Regions from separate parts of the Streptomyces sp. NPDC050549 genome, predicted to be linked through region 1. Evidence: riboswitches for the same ligand, from Rfam matches in the RefSeq annotation. Region 1 holds a riboswitch; each other region holds the start of a gene.
The links. A riboswitch is a leader RNA that binds a small molecule or an ion and turns the genes downstream of it on or off. The one in region 1 is predicted to bind thiamine pyrophosphate.

Region 1 (5,965 bases):
GATTACGGGAGTAGGGCCACCATGCGCCGTCGAATCCGCCTGAGACGGCTTCGTAGGGCGCCAGCGAAAGCCGAACAGGCAGAGGTGAGGAGCGCTGGGCGCCGGCCGAGAGGTGATTTGTAGTCGGTTCCATGATGTGAACCTCTCTGACCAGTCGTCGGGCCGACGTCGTGTCGTTCGCCGTCAAGAACCTGCCAAGGCGTTTTCCCAGACCGGACATCGGTGGTGCAATGGTCCACGGCCGCCGCCGCATGCAGCCGAACACGGGCGGCGGCCGCGTGCGAAGACGGCACCGAGGCCCCCTGCCTCGCCGTCTCACACTGACCCGTCCTCACCAGCCCAAGCGGGGCGTAGCGGGAGTACACCCCGGCCTCGAAAAAGGCTGAGAAGGACGAAGGGCTGGAGCTGCGCAGTCGGCGGTGCGGCTCCAGCCTCCTCAGAGTGGTCAGATGGACACTGTGACCCGGGGGCAAGGGGCCGAAAGACGGAGGATGCGGGCCAGACTGTTCACCAACTACAAATGGTGAAAAGCGCCTCAGCCTCACAACTCACCGTATACCCAGCCTGGTGACAGCGACAGTAGGCAATCTCGGACATGCCACCAGTCCACCGCGCCCAAAGATCCAGATCAGGGGGTCAGACACAGGCACTCAGTCCGCCAGGGGCAGATACACCCGGTTCCCGCTGGCCGCGAACTCCTTCGACTTCTGCAACATCCCCTCAGCGACCTCCTCAGCCGTCGCCCCTGCAGCCGCCGTACCGCCGAACTGCGCTGTGATGCTTTGGCTAATCTTCATCGAGCAGAACTTCGGCCCGCACATCGAGCAGAAGTGCGCCGTCTTGGCAGGCTCCGCCGGCAGTGTCTCGTCGTGGAACTCCCGTGCAGTGACCGGGTCGAGGGCCAGGTTGAACTGGTCCTCCCAGCGGAACTCGAAGCGGGCGTCGGACAGCGCGTCGTCCCACTCCTGTGCACCTGGGTGCCCCTTGGCGAGGTCGGCTGCGTGGGCGGCGATCTTGTAGGTGATGACGCCGGTCTTGACGTCGTCACGATTGGGCAGGCCCAAGTGCTCCTTGGGCGTGACATAGCAGAGCATGGCCGTGCCCCACCAGGCGATCATCGCGGCACCGATGCCGGAAGTGATGTGGTCGTACGCAGGCGCGACGTCCGTCGTCAGCGGGCCGAGCGTATAGAACGGAGCTTCATCGCAGATCTCCTGCTGAAGGTCGATGTTCTCCTTGATCTTGTGCATCGGGACATGTCCCGGGCCCTCGATCATGGTCTGTACGTTGAAACGCTTCGCGATCGTGTTGAGTTCCCCGAGAGTCCTCAACTCGGCGAACTGCGCCTCGTCGTTGGCGTCCGCGATCGAGCCGGGTCGCAGACCGTCGCCCAGCGAGTACGTGACGTCGTAGGCGGCGAGGATCTCGCACAACTCCTCGAAGTTCTCGTAGAGGAACGATTCCTTGTGGTGTGCCAGGCACCAGGCCGCCATGATCGAGCCGCCGCGCGAGACGATGCCCGTCTTGCGGTTCGCCGTCAGCGGTACGAACGGCAACCGCACGCCCGCGTGGACGGTCATGTAGTCCACGCCCTGTTCGGCCTGTTCGACGACCGTGTCCTTGTAGATCTCCCAGGTCAGCTCCTCGGCACGGCCGTCGACCTTTTCGAGTGCCTGGTAGAGCGGCACGGTGCCGATGGGGACGGGGGAGTTGCGCAGGACCCATTCGCGGGTGGTGTGGATGTTGCGGCCGGTGGACAGGTCCATGACCGTGTCGGCGCCCCAGCGGGTCGCCCAGGTCATCTTCTCGACCTCCTCCTCGATGGAGGAAGTGACCGCGGAATTGCCGATGTTGGCGTTGACCTTCACCAGGAACCGCTTACCGATGATCATCGGCTCGATCTCGGGATGGTTGACGTTGGCCGGCAGCACCGCACGCCCCGCCGCGATCTCCTCCCGGACCACCTCGGGCGAGACCTTCTCCCGTACGGCCACGAACTCCATCTCGGGCGTGATCTCGCCCCGTCGCGCGTAGGCGAGTTGAGTCACCGCCGTACCATCACGTCCACGGCGCGGCTGCCGCGGGCGTCCCGGGAACACCGCATCGAGATTGCGGAGTCCACCGCGCGGTGACGTGTGCTTGATTCCGTCGTCCTCGGGGCGGACAGGGCGGCCCGCGTACTCCTCGGTGTCGCCCCGGGCGATGATCCAATTCTCCCGCAGCGGCGCCAGCCCCCTGCGGACGTCGGTGTCGACGAGCGGATCGGTGTACGGGCCGGAGGTGTCGTACAGCGTCACGGACTGCCCGTTGGTGAGGTGCACCTGCCGGACCGGCACCCGCAGATCGGGGCGCGAGCCCTCGACATACCCCTTGTGCCAGCCGATGGACTTCCCAGCCTCCGCAGGCTCCTCGGCCTCCGTCGGCTGCTCGGCCCGTGCGAACTCCCCGCCCGGAATGGGCTGTTCGTCCTGGCTGAAGGCAGGCGTGCGTACGTCCTTGTTGGTCATGAGACCTACTCCCTACGCCGGCATTACCCGGTAACAGGTTCGGCGGTCGACGCAGCGGCTTCCGTCAGCCGATGTTTCATGTGAAACATCACTCACTTCAGGTGACGTTTCCCGTGAAACATCGCAGAGACGGAGGTCAGCGCCCTCTCAGCCCGGTGCTCCGAGCTCCCGCGTGTGCAAAGGTGCCTCCACGCTAGCGTCATATGTGGCGCGCTGAACAGTGGGCCTCCGGCGTTCTTGCGATGATCGGGCGGTGACCACGACGCAGCAGCCCTCATACCCGCCGACCGGGCCGTCGCATGGCCATGACCACGGCCACGGTCCCGAAGGCGACCATGGTTCCGGGTCCCGGGACGACCACAGCTCCGGTGGCGACGGCGGGCACGGTTCCGGCGCGGGTGGTGGGCATGGCCACTCGCACAGTCATGGTCCGGCCGCCCCCGTCTCCCGTCACCTTCGGAAGGTCATCGCGGCGATCCTGATCCCGTTCACAGTGGCGGTCGTGGTCGGCATGGTGGTGTTGTGGCCCGGCGGCGCTCCGTCGCACAAGCGCACCGGCGTCGGCTTCGACCGGCAGACACAGCAGGCGACGGTCACCAAAGTGGTCAGCGTCAGCTGCGCCTCGGTGAACGCCTCGGGCGGGGGCTCGACCGGGGACACCTCCACGGCCGAGGGTTCCTCGGCACAGCAGGAGGCGGGCGGCACCTGCAAGAAGGCCACGGTCACGGTCAGCACCGGCAAGGACAAGGGCCGCACGTTCACGGAGATCGTCCAGCCCGACCAGTCACGGCAACTGCATGAGGGCGAGAAGGTCGTGGTCGCCTACGAGCCCTCCGCGCCCAGGGATCTGCAGTACTCGGTCACCGATGTGAACCGTAAGTTCCCGATGGCGCTGCTCGCCGGCATCTTCGCACTGGCCGTCGTGGTGGTGGGCCGACTGCGCGGTGTCATGGCACTGATCGCGCTGGCCATCAGCTTCATGATCCTCAACTTCTTCATCCTGCCCGCGATCCTGCACGGCTCGAACCCGCTGATCGTGGCGGTGGTCGGATCGAGTGCCATCATGCTGATCGCGCTCTACATGTGCCACGGGCTGTCGGCCCGTACGTCCGTGGCGGTGCTCGGCACGCTGATGTCGCTGGTGCTGATCGGCATCCTTGGTTCGGTGTTCATCGGCTGGGCCGCGCTCACCGGCAACACGGACGACAACACGGGCCTGATCCACGGGCTGTATCCGTCGATCGACATGAGCGGTCTGCTGCTCGCCGGCGTCATCATCGGTTCGCTGGGGGTGCTCGACGATGTGACGGTCACGCAGACCTCGGCGGTCTGGGAGCTGCACGAGGCCAACCCGTCGATGGGCTGGCGCGGGCTGTACCGCGCCGGTATCCGGATCGGCCGCGACCACATCGCGTCCGTGGTCAACACGCTCGTCCTCGCCTACGCGGGCGCGGCCCTGCCGTTGCTGCTGCTCTTCTCCATCGCGCAGAGCAGCGTGGGGTCGGTCGCCAACAGCGAGTTGGTCGCCGAGGAGATCGTACGCACGCTGGTGGGCTCGATCGGCCTGGTCGCCTCGGTACCGGTCACCACGGCGCTCGCGGCCCTGGTGGTCTCGGCCGACCGACCGGGACGCGAAACGGCTCCGGCGGGGGTTGCGGCAGTGGCCACGGCGGCGGTCGGTGCCGGGCCCACGGCAGCACCCGGTGTCAAGCCGGCGCCGGCACGCGGCGGGAAGGGCCGGCGCCGCAAGCACTGAGGACGGCGGGAATCGCCGCGCGGAGCCACGCAGAAGCGTTCCTGCGACTCCAGGGCTCCTCCCGGGCTTCCCCGGACCGCTCCCAGACCTCTCGGCCCCGCAGGCCTTTCAGAACTCCACAGATGCGTCCAGGGGCTTCAGACCCCTTGGTGAAGCGTTACGCCAACTCCCCCCGCCGCCACGGCAACGCTTCAGCCGGCGCTCTGCTCCTCCGCCAGGATGCGGTCCAGTGCCTCGTCGAGGTGGGCGTCGAAATCCGCGAGCGCACCCTCCTGACCGAGCGGAACCAGCCGGTCGGTGCGGTCGAGGAACGCCACGAGCGGGGCCGCACCGGTGCGGAACAGCGCCTGGTCGCCGCCCACCTGAAGCCTGATCAGCACTTCGCCCAGCGTCTCGGGATCGACGGGCTCGATCCGGACGTCACCGTCCCCGGACGCCCGGCCCACCCCGTCGATCAGCAGCTCCCGGCCGAAGGCCCAGGTCACCGGGGCATCGCCCGGCAAATGGAAGGTCAGCCGTACGGCGTACGGATCGCACGCCTCGTAGCCCAGTTCGACCGGGATACGGAAGGAGAGCTCCTCGGAGACGAGGAAGCTCATCATGACCTCTGCCTGTACGGACTCGCGCATCGCCTATCCCGTCAATTGCCGCCGACTGGCTGGGAATGATCCCCGTGACACTGAAGGAATATTGCTGAACGTACACAACAGATCACAAGGAGTAAGTTTTCAGATACTGATAGAGAGCGCGAGCGACCCCAGCAGCCTGCCGACCTCGGCCTGCAACGCCCGGGCGGCGGCCGGCAGACGGTCAGCCTGATGCAAGGGGAGAGAAATGGCCATCGTGGCGGCCGTGCTGCCGAGCGTGATCGGAATCGCCGCGCAGACCGTCCCCAGCGCGTACTCCTGACGTTCCACCACCAGCTCCATCCGCCGCATCCGATCCAGGCGCCGCAGCAGGGAGTGACCGTCCCGCACGGTGTACGGCGTGAGGGACTGCGCGGGATAGCGGTCGAGGTGGTCGCGCCGGGCGTCCTCGTCCAATTGGGCCAGCAGACACTGGCCGATCGCGTGCGCGTGTCCCGTCTCACGGAAGTCGGCCCACTCCTCGACCGCCGGGTTGCCGGGGCTGTCGGAGACGCACATGACCTCGATCTCGCCGTCGCGGTACATCGCGTAGTAGACCGGCACACCGATCAAATCCCGCCAGGCCGCCAGCGCGTCCACAAGCGTGCTGCGACGTTTCTCCTGCGCTCCGCTGCTGCTCAGCCTCGCGGCCGCTTCGCCGAGGAAGAACAGCCCTCTGTCCCGGCGGAGATAGCCCTCGTACACGAGAGTGCGCAGCAGGTGGTACGCCGTGGGAAGCGCGAGGCCGGTCTCGCGGGCCAACTGCTTCGCGGGGGCTCCGTGTTCGTGCGCGGCGACGGACTCCAGCAGCCGCATCGCCCGCTGGACGGAGCCGATGAGGGTGGCGGCGGGCTGGGGCTGCTGCTCGGTGGCTGTCGCGGAGCGCTGTCGCGGCGGGGCCGCCACGGGACGCAGCTGTGCGGGGATCGCCACTGAACTCGGCCAGGTCGGCGGGCCGGGCTGGGTAGAAGGTGCGTGCGGTTCTACGGGTGCGGTGTCAACCGTGGCCAAGGGTCACTTCCGGAGCGCGAGGGGGCAGCCCGTGCGGGGAACACGGGGAGGGGGTGCGCCGCCCG
Region 2 (5,965 bases), on a different contig from region 1:
CACCTTGAGCGCGAGAACCCGGTCCAGGCGGGTGTCCACGGCCCGGTAGACCGTGGCCATCCCGCCGACGGCGATCCGCGCGTCGACGCGATAGCGGCCGTCGAGCAGCTGCCCGACGAGAGGGTCATGAAGGGTCGTATCCACGCAGGTGAGTGTACGAGCCGAGGCTGACAGCACCGCCTTTTCGGCCAGTTTCGGGGCGGTACTGCAGCCGAGCTGTGACGGATCGCACGCTGGGGAGCGGGAGTTCAGAACGCCGGCCGTTCGGGGTCCAGACGGGCCAGGCCGGTCGTCGGAGACGACGCCTCGGCGAAGTGCCTACGGGGGATACGCCCCGCCCGGAACGCCAGCCGCCCCGCCTCCACCGCGCTGCGCATCGCGGACGCCATCAGCACCGGCTCCTGCGCCCGCGTCACCGCCGAGGCGAGCATCACACCCGCGCACCCCAGCTCCATCGCGAACGCCGCGTCGGACGCCGTGCCCGCCCCCGCGTCCAGAATCACCGGCACGCGGGCGTGCTCGGTGATCAGCTGGAAGTTGTGCGGGTTGCGGATCCCGAGCCCGGAGCCGATCGGCGACCCCAGCGGCATGATCGCCGCGCACCCGACGTCCTCCAGCTTCCGCGCGAGGACGGGGTCGTCGTTCGTGTACGGCAGCACCGTGAAGCCGTCGTCGACCAGGGTCTCGGCGGCGTCGAGCAGCTCGATCGGGTCGGGCAGCAGGGTGCGCTCGTCCGCGATCACCTCAAGTTTGACCAGTGACGTCCCGAGCGCCTCCCGCGCCAGCCGCGCCGTCAGCACCGCCTCGCCGGCCGTGAAGCAGCCTGCGGTGTTGGGCAGCACCCGGATGCCGAGCCGTTCCAGGACGGACAGCACCGAACCGTGCACGGAAGCGTCGACGCGGCGCATCGCGACCGTCGTGAGCTCCGTCCCGGAGGCCACCAGCGCGCGCTCCAGGACGTCGAGGCTGGGCGCGCCCCCGGTGCCCATGATCAACCGGGACGTGAAGGACGTACCACCGAGGACGAAGGGGTCGTCGGCCATGGGTCAGCCTCCTTGGACGGCGGTGAGGACCTCGACGCGGTCCCCCTCGGAGAGGGAGGTCGAGGGCCACTGCGCGCGCGGGACGACGGTTTCGTTGAGGGCGGCGGCCACCCCGGAGGGCGACGGGGCCAGGGTGCGCACGAGGGCGTCGAGAGCGGTGCCGGGAGCGATCTCCCGGGGCTCTCCGTTGACGGAGACGTTCATGCGGGCTGCTCCACGAGTGCCGTGCGTTCTCTGCGGGCGAACCGCTTCGGGGTGAACGGGCTTGCCTCGTCCGGGAGTTCACCGGTGGCCAGCGCGTGCGCGAGGGCGTCACCGGTGACCGGCGTGAGCAGTACGCCGTTGCGGTAGTGCCCGGTGGCCAGCAGCAGCCCCGGGAGTGTGGTCGGGCCGAGCAGGGGCGCGTTGTCGGGGGAGCCGGGGCGCAGGCCTGCCCGGGTCTCGGTGAGCGGCAGTTCGGTGATCCCGGGGACCAACTCGTGGGCGTCGCGCAGCAGTTCGTAGACGCCGCCCGCGGTCACCGTGGTGTCCCAGCCCAGTTCCTCGCTGGTCGCGCCGACGACCAGCTCGCCGTTCTCGCGCGGCACCAGGTAGACGTGGCTGCCGCGCACCACGGCCCGCACGGTCCGGCTCAGGAACGGCGCGTACCGCTCCGGCACGGTCAGCCGCAGCACCTGCCCCTTCACGGGCCGTACGGGCGGCAGGACGTCGTCGGGGACCCCGGCCAGCCGCCCGCTGAGGCTGCCGCCGGCGAGCACCACCTGGTCCGCGCCCAGCGCTTCCCCCTCACGCGTGACGACCCCTGTGGCGCGGTCCCGCCCGACCGTGAGCCGCTCGGCCCACGTCCGGTGGAAGGCGACCCCGGCGCGCTCACAGGCGGCCACCAGCGCCCGCGCCAGCCGCCGCGGGTCGACCTGGTGGTCCCCGTCGACCCGGAGCCCCCCGCGCACACCCGGCGCGAGCATCGGCTCCAGGCGCCGGCACTCGCGCCCGGAGAGCCACTCGGAGTCCAGGCCCGACTGCTGCTGCAGGGCGTGCAGTTCACGCAGATGGGCGCGGTCGTCGGCGTCCAGGGCGACGGCGAGGGTGCCGCAGCGCCGGTAGCCGAGGTCGAGGCCGGTGAGGTCGGTCAGCTCGGCGGCGAAGTCCGGGTAGCGGTGCGCCGAGGCCAGGTTGAGGGCGAGCAGGGTCTGCTCGCCGTAGTGCAGTTCCGTTACGGCGGCCAGCATCCCGGCGGCCACCTGGGCGGCCCCGCCGCCCGGCTCGGGGTCCACGACGGCGGTGGCCAACCCGCGTTGCGCGGCCCGCCAGGCCGTGACCAGGCCGATGATCCCGCCCCCGACGACGAGGACGTCTGACGTACGTGTAGGCATGGGCGTCCAGCCCCTCCCTTCGCCGGCATGACCCGGATCAGGTTCGTACGGTCGGAGGCCGCCAGCCTCCCTCTCAGCCCAGTGCGTCCGGACTCCCGCGAGTGCTTGTACGTTGGCCACCCTAGCCCGTACCCCATGTCCCAGTAAGGGAGCCTCCGTCCATGGCCCGCTCGCTCGACGGTCTCGTCCTCGCCCCCGTCGCGGACCAGGCACCGGGTCAGGTCGGCACCCGCACCCGGTTCGCGTACCACGAGAAGGACGGCGAGATCTGGGCCGAGTACGCGGGCGGCGACGTCGTACGCGGGCATCTCGTCGGCACGCGCGCGGGGGACCGTCTCGACTTCCGGTACGTGCAGCTGAAGACGGACGGGACGACGTCCTCAGGGCACTGCGTGTCCGAAGTCGTCGAGCTGTCCGACGGCCGCATCCGCCTCGACGAGACGTGGGAGTGGGAGTCGCAGTTGGGCAGCGGGACGAGTGTTGTGGAACAGGTCACTGAACGCGCCCCCTGACTGACGTTTTGTCAGGTGTCTATGGTGATCGGATGAGCGAGCAGACGCGGGGACAGGACGCGGGAGCGGGACGGCGCGTGGTCGTCGTCGGGGCGGGCATGGCCGGGGTGCAGACCGCGGTCGCCCTGCGCGAACAGGGCTTCACCGGCAGCATCACCCTTCTCGGCGCCGAACCCCATCAGCCCTACGACCGGCCGCCGCTGTCCAAGGCCGTCCTGCTCGGCAAGGCCGAGGGCTCCGCCTTCGACGTCGACTTCGAGGCACTCGGCATCGAACTCCGGCTCGGGCGAGAGGTGTCGGGCCTGCGCCCCGGAGACCACGAACTGGACACCGCCGAGGGCCCGGTGCCCTACGACGTCCTCGTCCTCGCCACCGGTGCCGAACCGATCCGGCTCCCGGGCGCCGACGGCATTCCCGGGGTGCATCTGCTGCGCACCCTGGACGACGCCGAGCGGCTGCGGCCGGTGCTCACCCGGCAGCACGACGTCGTGGTCGTGGGCGCCGGCTGGATCGGCGCGGAGTTCGCCACCGCCGCGCGCGAGGCGGGCTGCGCGGTGACCGTCGTGGAAGCCGCCGACCGGCCGCTCGCCGGCGCGCTGCCCGCCGAGGTGGCCGCGCCGATGGCCGCCTGGTACGCGGACGCCGGTGCCGTGCTGCGCACGCACACGCGCGTGGAGCGCGTCGAACCCGGCGCCGTGGTCCTCGACGACGGCACCCGGCTGCCCGCGGGCGCCGTCGTGGTCGGCATCGGCGCCCGCCCCGCCACCGGCTGGCTCGCGGACTCCGGCGTCGAGCTGGGCGTCCACCGCGAGGTCGTGGCCGACGACCGGCTGCGCACCTCGGTGCCGGACGCCTACGCGGTCGGCGACTGCGCCTCCTTCCCTTCGGGAAGGTACGGCGAGCGACTTCTCGTCCACCACTGGGACAACGCCCTCCAGGGCCCGCGCACGGTCGCCGCGAACATCGTCGGCCAGACCCCGGCGGTCTACGACCCGGTGCCCTACTTCTGGTCCGAGCAGTTCGGCCGCTTCGTCCAGTACGTCGGCCATCACGCGTCCGCCGACACGATCCTGTGGCGCGGCGACCCGGCCACCCCGGCCTGGACCGTCTGCTGGCTGCGCGAGGACCGCCTGGTGGCCCTTCTCGCGGTCGGCCGCCCCCGTGACCTGGCCCAGGGCCGCCGTCTGATCGAGTCGGGCACCCCGATGAATCCCGGGCCGCTGGCGGACCCTTCTCTGCCGATGAAAGCCGCTATCGCCTAGTTCGTGACCCCGGGTCGGACCGGCCCGACTTCCGACTGTCGGTCCGGGATGGCACGCTGTTTGCGTGACCGAGATTGACGCAAAGATTGATGCTCTCGTCCCCGCCTGGCTCACGCTGCCCGACATCGCAGAGATGCTCGATGTCGAGGTGACACGCGTGCGGCAGCTGGTCAAGGACGGCCAAGTCATCGCCGTACGCCGTGGTGAGAACCGCGCGCTGCACGTCCCCGCCGCCTTCATCGACGGGGCCGAGCAGAAGGTCGTCAAGGGCCTCGCGGGGACCCTGACGCTCCTGCGGGACGACGGCTTCTCCGACGAAGAGATGCTGGAGTGGCTCTTCACCCCCGACCCCAGCCTGCCCGGCACCCCCGCGCAGGCCCTGAGCGAGAATCGCGGCACGGAGGTGAAGCGCCGCGCCCAGGCGCTCGCCGTCTGACCCGGACGACCGGCCGACCCGGACGACCGACCGGTGTACGGGCCGCGGCGCGCCCGCCCGCGGCCCGTACACCGCACCACCGCGCAACGACGACGAACGACAACGGGGGACACACGCATGCCCGACACCGCAGCCGCCGTACGCGCGGAACTCGCCGACGCCCGGGTCTACCTCTGCACGGACGCCCGCAGCCGCCAGGGCGACCTCGCGGAGTTCCTGGACGCGGTCCTGGCCGGCGGGGTCGACATCGTGCAGCTGCGAGACAAGGGCATGGAGGCCGCCGAGGAGCTGGAGCACCTCCAGGTGTTCGCCGACGCCTGCGCCCGGCACGGGCGACTGCTCGCGGTCAACGACCGCGCGGACGTCGCCCACGCCGCCGGTGCCGAGGTACTGCACCTGGGCCAGGGCGACCTCCCGGTCCCCGCGGCCCGCGCGATTCTCGGCGACGACGTCCTGATCGGCCGCTCCACGCACGCGGAGGCGGAGGCCGCCGCGGCCGCCGTCCAGGAGGGCGTGGACTACTTCTGCGCGGGCCCCTGCTGGCCGACCCCCACCAAGCCCGGCCGCCACGCCCCCGGCCTCGACCTGGTCCGGTACACGGCCGCCCTGGGCACCGACCGCCCCTGGTTCGCCATCGGCGGCATCGACCTCGGCAACCTCGACGAGGTGCTCGAAGCGGGCGCCCGCCGGGTCGTCGTCGTACGGGCGATCACGGAGGCCGGCGACCCGGGCGCGGCGGCGGCCGAGTTCGCGAAGCGGCTGCGGCAGCTCTGAGAGCCGTCCGGGTGTCGCGCTTTTGTCCGGTGGGTGGACAAGGGGACGACAAATCGGGCAAATTTCCGGTTCCGGTTGGGTGACCGCCGTCCCCTGACTAACCTGCGGGTATGGCCTTCGGAATCGCATCCACCAGGACTGATCGCGCACGGAAGGTGCGTGACATGCTCGCGACCGGGAAGAACACGTACTCGTTCGAGTTCTCCGCGCCGAAGACCCCCAAGGGTGAGCGAAGCCTGTGGAGCGCGCTGCGGAGGGTCGAGGCGGTCGCCCCCGACTTCGTCTCCGTGACCTACGGCGCCGGCGGTTCGACCCGCGCGGGCACCGTCAAGGAGACCGAGCAGATCGTCGCCGACACCACGCTCACCCCGGTCGCCCATCTCACCGCGGTCGACCACTCCGTCGCCGAACTGCGCAACATCATCGGCCAGTACGCCGACGCCGGGATCCGCAACATCCTCGCCGTGCGCGGCGACCCGCCCGGCGACCCCATGGCCGACTGGGTGGCGCACCCGCAGGGCCTGACCTACGCGGCCGAACTGGTCCGGCTCATCAAGGAGTCGGG
Region 3 (5,965 bases), on a different contig from region 1:
GAGCACGGTCGTGCCCAACGCCCCGAACAGTTCGCGGAGTTCGACGACCAGCCGCTCCCGCAGTGACCGGTCGAGCTGGCCGAGCGGTTCGTCGAGCATGAGGAGCCGGGGGCGGGGCGCGAGGGCTCGGGCCAGCGCCACCCGCTGCTGCTCACCGCCGGACAGCCCCGCGACGGCACGGCGGGCGGCACCCGGCAGTCCGACGAGATCGAGCAACTCGCCGACCCGGGCGTCCTGTTGTCCCTTCGACGCCCCGTGCATCCGCAGCCCGAAGGCCACGTTGCCGGCCACGTCCCGCTGGGGGAACAGCTGATGGTCCTGGAACATCAGGCCCACCCCCCGCTTGTGCGCGGGCACCCCGGCCTGGTCGCGTCCGTCGAGCAACACCCGCCCGGAGTGCAGGGGTTGCAGCCCGGCCACCGCGCGCAGCAGCGTCGACTTGCCGCTGCCGCTGGGCCCGAGGACACACACGATCTCGTGCTCGGCGACCCCGAGATCTACGGCGTCCAGCACCGGCCGTCCACCGAACCGTACGGTCCCGCTCTCAAGACCGAGCAGCATCTAGAACTCCCCCGTCCGGTCGGTGCGCAGCCGCTCAAGGACCAGCAGGGCCACCGCGCACACCGCCATCAGAATCGTCGAAAGGGCCATCGCCTGGCCGTAGTTGAGGTCACCGGGCCGGGACAGCAGCCGGGCCACCGCGACCGGCAGCGTCGGGTTGTCGGGCCGCGCGATGAACACGGTCGCCCCGAACTCCCCCAGCGACACCGCGAACGCGAATCCGGCGGCGATCAGCAACGCCCGCCGCACCAGCGGCAGATCGACCTCACGCCACACCCGCCAGGGCGAGGCCCCGAGCACGGCCGCCGCTTCCCTCAGCCGCCCGTCCACCGCCCGCAGCACGGGCAGCATCGTCCGTACGACGAAGGGGACGCCCACCAGCGCCTGCGCGAGCGGCACCAGGATCCATGAACTCCGCAGATCCAGCGGGGGTTTGTCGAGCGAGATCAGAAACCCGAAGCCGACGGTCACCGCCGACACCCCGAGCGGCAGCATCAGCAGCGCGTCGAACCCCCGCACCAGCTTCCCCGCGTCGCGCCGGGTCAGCGCCGCGGCGGCGAACCCCCCGATCACCACGGCGATCGCGGTGGCGGCGACGGCGTACTCCAGCGAGTTGCCGATCGCGGCGATCGGCGGGACCAGGAAGGTGCCGCCGTCGTCGTGGGTCAGCGCCCGGTAGTAGCCGAAGTCCGGTGAGTCGAGCGACCGTTGCACCAGCACGGCGAGCGGCAGCACCAGCAGCAGGAGGACGGAGACCAGCACTCCGGCGAGCAGGGACCACTGGCCGGCCCCGCGCGGGCGCCGTGCGGTCACCGCCGGGTCCACGAGCCGCAGGGCCGTCTCCCGGCGCCGTACCGTCCAGGCGTGGACGGCGAGGATCGCGCCCACCGCGACGAACTGGACGATCGTCAGCACGGCCGCCGTCGACAGGTCGAAGACCTCGGAGGTCTGGCGGTAGATCTCCACTTCGAGGGTCGAGAAGGTCGGGCCGCCGAGGATCTGCACCACGCCGAAGGAGGTGAAGGTGAAGAGGAAGACCATCAGCGCGGCGGCGGCCACGGCGGGCGCGAGCGCGGGCAGCGTCACCTTGCGCCAGGCCCGCAGCCGGGAGGCGCCGAGCATCCGCGCGGCCTCCTCCTGCCGCGGGTCGAGCTGTGCCCACAGGCCGCCCACCGTCCGTACGACCACCGCGTAGTTGAAGAAGACGTGCGCGAGCAGGATGGCCCACACGGTGGTGTCCAGCCGTACGCCCCACAGGTCGTCGAGGAGTCCGCCCCGGCCGACGAGCGCGAGGAAGGCCGTACCGACGACGACCGTGGGCAGCACGAAGGGGACGGTCACGACGGCCCGCAGCACCTGCCGGCCCGGGAAGTCGAAGCGCGCGAAGACATACGCGCCGGGGAGCGCGATCAGCAGCGTGAGCGCGGTCGAGGCGAGCGCCTGCCAGGTGGTGAACCACAGGACGTGCCGGATGTCGGACTGCGCCAGCACGTCCCCGATCCGGCCCCACTGCCAGGCGCCGTCCACCTTGAGACCGCGCCCGACGATCGCGGCGACGGGGTAGGCGAAGAACACCGCGAAGAACGCGACGGGCACGGCCATGAGTCCGAGCCGCGTCGCGTCGCCCCTGTTCCTGAGGGGCTTGCGCGGTGCCGCTTCCGCTACTTCAGTACGAGCGAGGTCCACGACTTGACCCACTGGTCGCGGTCGGCGGCGATCTTCGCGGGGGCCATGGTCTCGGGGTCCTTGGCCTGCGGACCGTACTTCGTGAACTCGGCCGGCACGGTCGCACCCTCGATCACCGGGTAGACGAACATGTTGAGCGGCATGTCCTCCTGGAACTTCTTGGTGAGGAGGAAGTCGATGAAGGCCTTGCCGCCCTTGGTGTTCCTGGCATTGCTGAGCAGTCCCGCGTACTCGGTCTGGCGGAAGCAGGTGCCGTACGACACCCCGGTGGGCGCGGTGGTCGGCTTCGGATCGCCGTAGATGACCTCGGCGGGCGGCGAGGAAGCGTACGAGACGACGAGAGGCCGGTCGCCACCCGCCTTCCTCCCGCCGGCCGAACCGGAGAACTCCTGGTCGTAGGCCTGCTCCCAGCCGTCGACGACCTTCACGCCGTTCGCCTTGAGCTTCTTCCAGTAGGCCTGCCACCCGTCGTCGCCGAACTGGGCCGCGCTGCCGAGCAGGAAGCCGAGGCCGGGTGAGGAGGTGGCCGCGTTCTCGGTGACGAGGAGGTTCTTGTACTCGGGCTTCACGAGGTCGGCGAAGGAGGTCGGCGGGGTCAGCTTGTGCTTGCCGAAGTAGGCCTTGTCGTAGTTGACGCAGATGTCGCCGGTGTCGATGGGTGTGACGCGGTGCTTGGTCTCGTCGACGCGGTACGCGGGCTTGACGGTGGCGGAGCCCTTCGCGTCGTAGGACTGGAAGAGGCCGTTGTCGAGTGCCCGGGAGAGCAGGGTGTTGTCGACGCCGAAGAAGACGTCGCCCTGGGGGTTGTCCTTGGTCAGGATCGCCTTGTTGACGGCCTGGCCCGCATCGCCGTCCTTGAGAACCTTGACGGTGTAGCCGGACTGCTTCTCGAAGTCCTTGAGGACGCTCTTCGAGACGGCCCACGAGTCGTGGCTGACGAGGGTGACGGTCTTGGAGCCGGAGCCACTGCCCTGGTCCGACCCCGACCCGCACGCGGAGAGCGTGACCAGGCCGAGGCCGACGAGGACAGCACAGTACTTCTTGGTGTTCACGGTGATGACCGAACTTCCTACCCAGAATGACCTGGGCGAGGTTCAGAGGGTCTGCGGCCCGATTGCCGCACTCTCAGCGCTGCGCGCTCCCCTGTCGGATATGAAGGTGTACGTACAGGTGGTACGGGTGAAGATTACCTCTCGGTGGCCGCGAGCTGGCCGCACGCTCCGTCGATCTCCTGGCCACGGGTGTCCCGGACGGTGACCGGCACCCCATGGGCCGCGATGGCCTCGACGAACGCCTTCTCGTCCTCGGGGCGGGAGGCCGTCCACTTGGAGCCCGGCGTCGGGTTCAGCGGGATCAGATTGACGTGCACGGGCTTGCCCTTGAGGAGCCGGCCGAGGCGGTCGCCGCGCCACGCCTGGTCGTTGATGTCCCGGATCAGCGCGTACTCGATGGACAGCCGGCGCCCCGACTTCGCCGCGTACTCCCAGCCCGCGTCGAGCACCTCACGCACCTTCCAGCGCGTGTTCACGGGGACCAGGGTGTCGCGCAGGTCGTCGTCGGGCGCGTGCAGCGAGATCGCGAGCCGGCACTTGAAGCCCTCGTCGGAGAAGCGGTGGATCGCCGGGACCAGTCCGACCGTCGAGACGGTGATCCCTCGCTGCGAGAGACCGAGACCGTCCGGCTCGGGGTCGGTGAGGGCGCGGATGGACTGGACGACCCTCTTGTAGTTGGCGAGGGGCTCGCCCATGCCCATGAAGACGATGTTCGAGAGCCGCGCGGGCCCGCCGGGAATCTCGCCGTCCCGCAGCGCGCGCATGCCGTCCACGATCTGGTGCACGATCTCACCGGTGGACAGATTGCGGTCCAGACCGGCCTGACCGGTCGCGCAGAACGGGCAGTTCATCCCGCAGCCCGCCTGCGAACTGATGCACATGGTGACCCGGTCCGGGTACCGCATCAGCACGGACTCGACGAGCGTCCCGTCGAACAGCCGCCACAGCGTCTTGCGGGTGGTGTCCTGGTCGGTCGACAGGTGCCGTACGACCGTCATCAGCTCGGGGAGCAGCGCCTCCTGCAGCTTTGCGCGCGAACCGGCGGGGATGTCGGTCCACTCCGCCGGGTCGTGCGCGAGGCGCGCGAAGTAGTGCTGCGAGAGCTGCTTGGCGCGAAAGGGCTTCTCCCCGACCGCGGCGACGGCTTCCTTGCGCTCGGCGGGCGTGAGATCGGCAAGGTGCCGCGGCGGCTTCTGGGCTCCGCGGGGGGCGACGAATGTGAGTTCTCCGGGCTTAGGCATGGCTGTACCAGTGTCGCAGATCGTTTACCGTGATCCGTTTACGGTGATCAGCTTCAGCCGATGTGCTCCAGGTGCTCCCTCAGGAGCTTCTCGTTGTGGGGCATCTCGCGTCGGACCTGGGGGCGGACGACGAGGGGCAGCAGGACCTTGCCCATGCCGTGTCCCTCGAAGTCGAGGCCCATCGTCACCCGGGTACGGCGTCCGTCGTCGACGGGTGAGATCTCGCCGCGGAAGTTGCCCCTGATGGGGCCGTCGATCCCGCGCACGGTCCAGGCACGCGGCGGCAGGAACTCGGTGCACTCCATGGTCATCGCCATGTCACGGCGACCCACGTGCCGGGTGACGCGGACCCGGGAGCCGAGGCCGAAGGGCCGGTCGTCGAGCTGTTCCGCGGACACCGCGCTCTCCTGCCACTCGGGGAGGTGGGACGGGTCGATGACGTACGCCCAGGCGTCCTCGGGACGGCAGTCCACGTCGAACTCTTCATGGAAGGCGGACATGATGCCCTCCTTCTTTGAGGGCGGTCCCTTTTTCAGGGCTTGTACCGAAATCGTACGACCGGGCGTCCCCGTGCCACAGAGGAGTCCTCCACGGAACGGGGGCGCCCGTAATGTCGTACGCCGATCGTCAGGCGGACCCGACGAACAACACCGTCAGCAGCCACACCACCGGAGCCGTCGGCAGCAAGGAGTCCGACCGGTCCATGCCGTATCTATTTGCCGCTACCGCGGCGCGGCACCGCGGCCCTCACCCTGCCCCAACGAACAGCACGAACATCAACCACACGACCGGCGCAGTCGGCAGCAAGGAGTCCAACCGGTCCATGATGCCGCCGTGGCCCGGCAGCAGCGTGCCCATGTCCTTGATGCCGAGGTCCCGCTTGATCATGGACTCGCCGAGGTCGCCCAGCGTGGCGCTGGCCGCGACCGCGAGGCCCAGGACGAGCCCCTGCCACCAGCTGCCGTCGTCGATCAGGAACTGCATGCACAGCGCGCCCGCCACCATCGCGAAGGAGACCGCCCCGAACAGGCCCTCGCGGGTCTTTCCGGGGCTGATGCGCGGCGCGAGCTTGTGCTTGCCGAAGCGCCAGCCGATGGCGTACGCCCCGGTGTCGCTGACGACCGTCAGCAGCAGGAACGTCAGGACCCGCCAGGCGCCGTCGTCCGCGGTGAGCATCAGGGCGACGAACGTGGCCAGGAACGGCACGTAGAACGCCGCGAAGACACCCGCCGTGACGTCCCTGAGGTAGCCCTCCGGCGGTTCCGTCATCCGCCATACGAGGACGGCGAGCGCCGTGAGCGCCATGGCGACCCAGGCGCCCTCGGGGCCCCGGACGTAACCGGCGACGACCATCGCGGCCCCGCCGACCGCGAGGGGCACGAGGGGCGCCTTGATGCCCTTGCGCTCCTGCAGCCGCGAGGTCAG

Region 2: linked by a shared signal. The riboswitch ahead of thiO (glycine oxidase ThiO) and the one ahead of thiC (phosphomethylpyrimidine synthase ThiC) in region 1 are both predicted to bind thiamine pyrophosphate.
Region 3: linked by a shared signal. The riboswitch ahead of AB0I51_RS10300 (thiamine ABC transporter substrate-binding protein) and the one ahead of thiC (phosphomethylpyrimidine synthase ThiC) in region 1 are both predicted to bind thiamine pyrophosphate.

The regions. Positions count from the first base shown of each region.
Region 1 covers NZ_JBFAJD010000010.1:241,617-247,581, forward strand. The annotation lists gene AB0I51_RS17785 (DUF5994 family protein) at 1-133, opposite strand, end outside; gene thiC (phosphomethylpyrimidine synthase ThiC) at 651-2,507, opposite strand; TPP riboswitch at 2,500-2,689, opposite strand; gene AB0I51_RS17795 (YibE/F family protein) at 2,761-4,263, shown strand; gene AB0I51_RS17800 (SsgA family sporulation/cell division regulator) at 4,455-4,892, opposite strand; gene AB0I51_RS17805 (IclR family transcriptional regulator C-terminal domain-containing protein) at 4,992-5,795, opposite strand.
Region 2 covers NZ_JBFAJD010000038.1:45,226-51,190, reverse strand. The annotation lists gene pknB (Stk1 family PASTA domain-containing Ser/Thr kinase) at 1-144, opposite strand, end outside; gene AB0I51_RS38060 (thiazole synthase) at 249-1,043, opposite strand; gene thiS (sulfur carrier protein ThiS) at 1,047-1,247, opposite strand; gene thiO (glycine oxidase ThiO) at 1,244-2,416, opposite strand; TPP riboswitch at 2,414-2,525, opposite strand; gene AB0I51_RS38045 (hypothetical protein) at 2,578-2,928, shown strand; gene AB0I51_RS38040 (FAD-dependent oxidoreductase) at 2,961-4,190, shown strand; gene AB0I51_RS38035 (Rv2175c family DNA-binding protein) at 4,255-4,626, shown strand; gene thiE (thiamine phosphate synthase) at 4,744-5,400, shown strand; gene metF (methylenetetrahydrofolate reductase [NAD(P)H]) at 5,511-5,965, shown strand, end outside.
Region 3 covers NZ_JBFAJD010000005.1:136,745-142,709, forward strand. The annotation lists gene AB0I51_RS10290 (ABC transporter ATP-binding protein) at 1-561, opposite strand, end outside; gene AB0I51_RS10295 (iron ABC transporter permease) at 562-2,163, opposite strand; gene AB0I51_RS10300 (thiamine ABC transporter substrate-binding protein) at 2,223-3,299, opposite strand; TPP riboswitch at 3,296-3,402, opposite strand; gene rlmN (23S rRNA (adenine(2503)-C(2))-methyltransferase RlmN) at 3,434-4,540, opposite strand; gene AB0I51_RS10310 (SRPBCC family protein) at 4,594-5,040, opposite strand; gene AB0I51_RS10315 (phosphatidate cytidylyltransferase) at 5,288-5,965, opposite strand, start outside.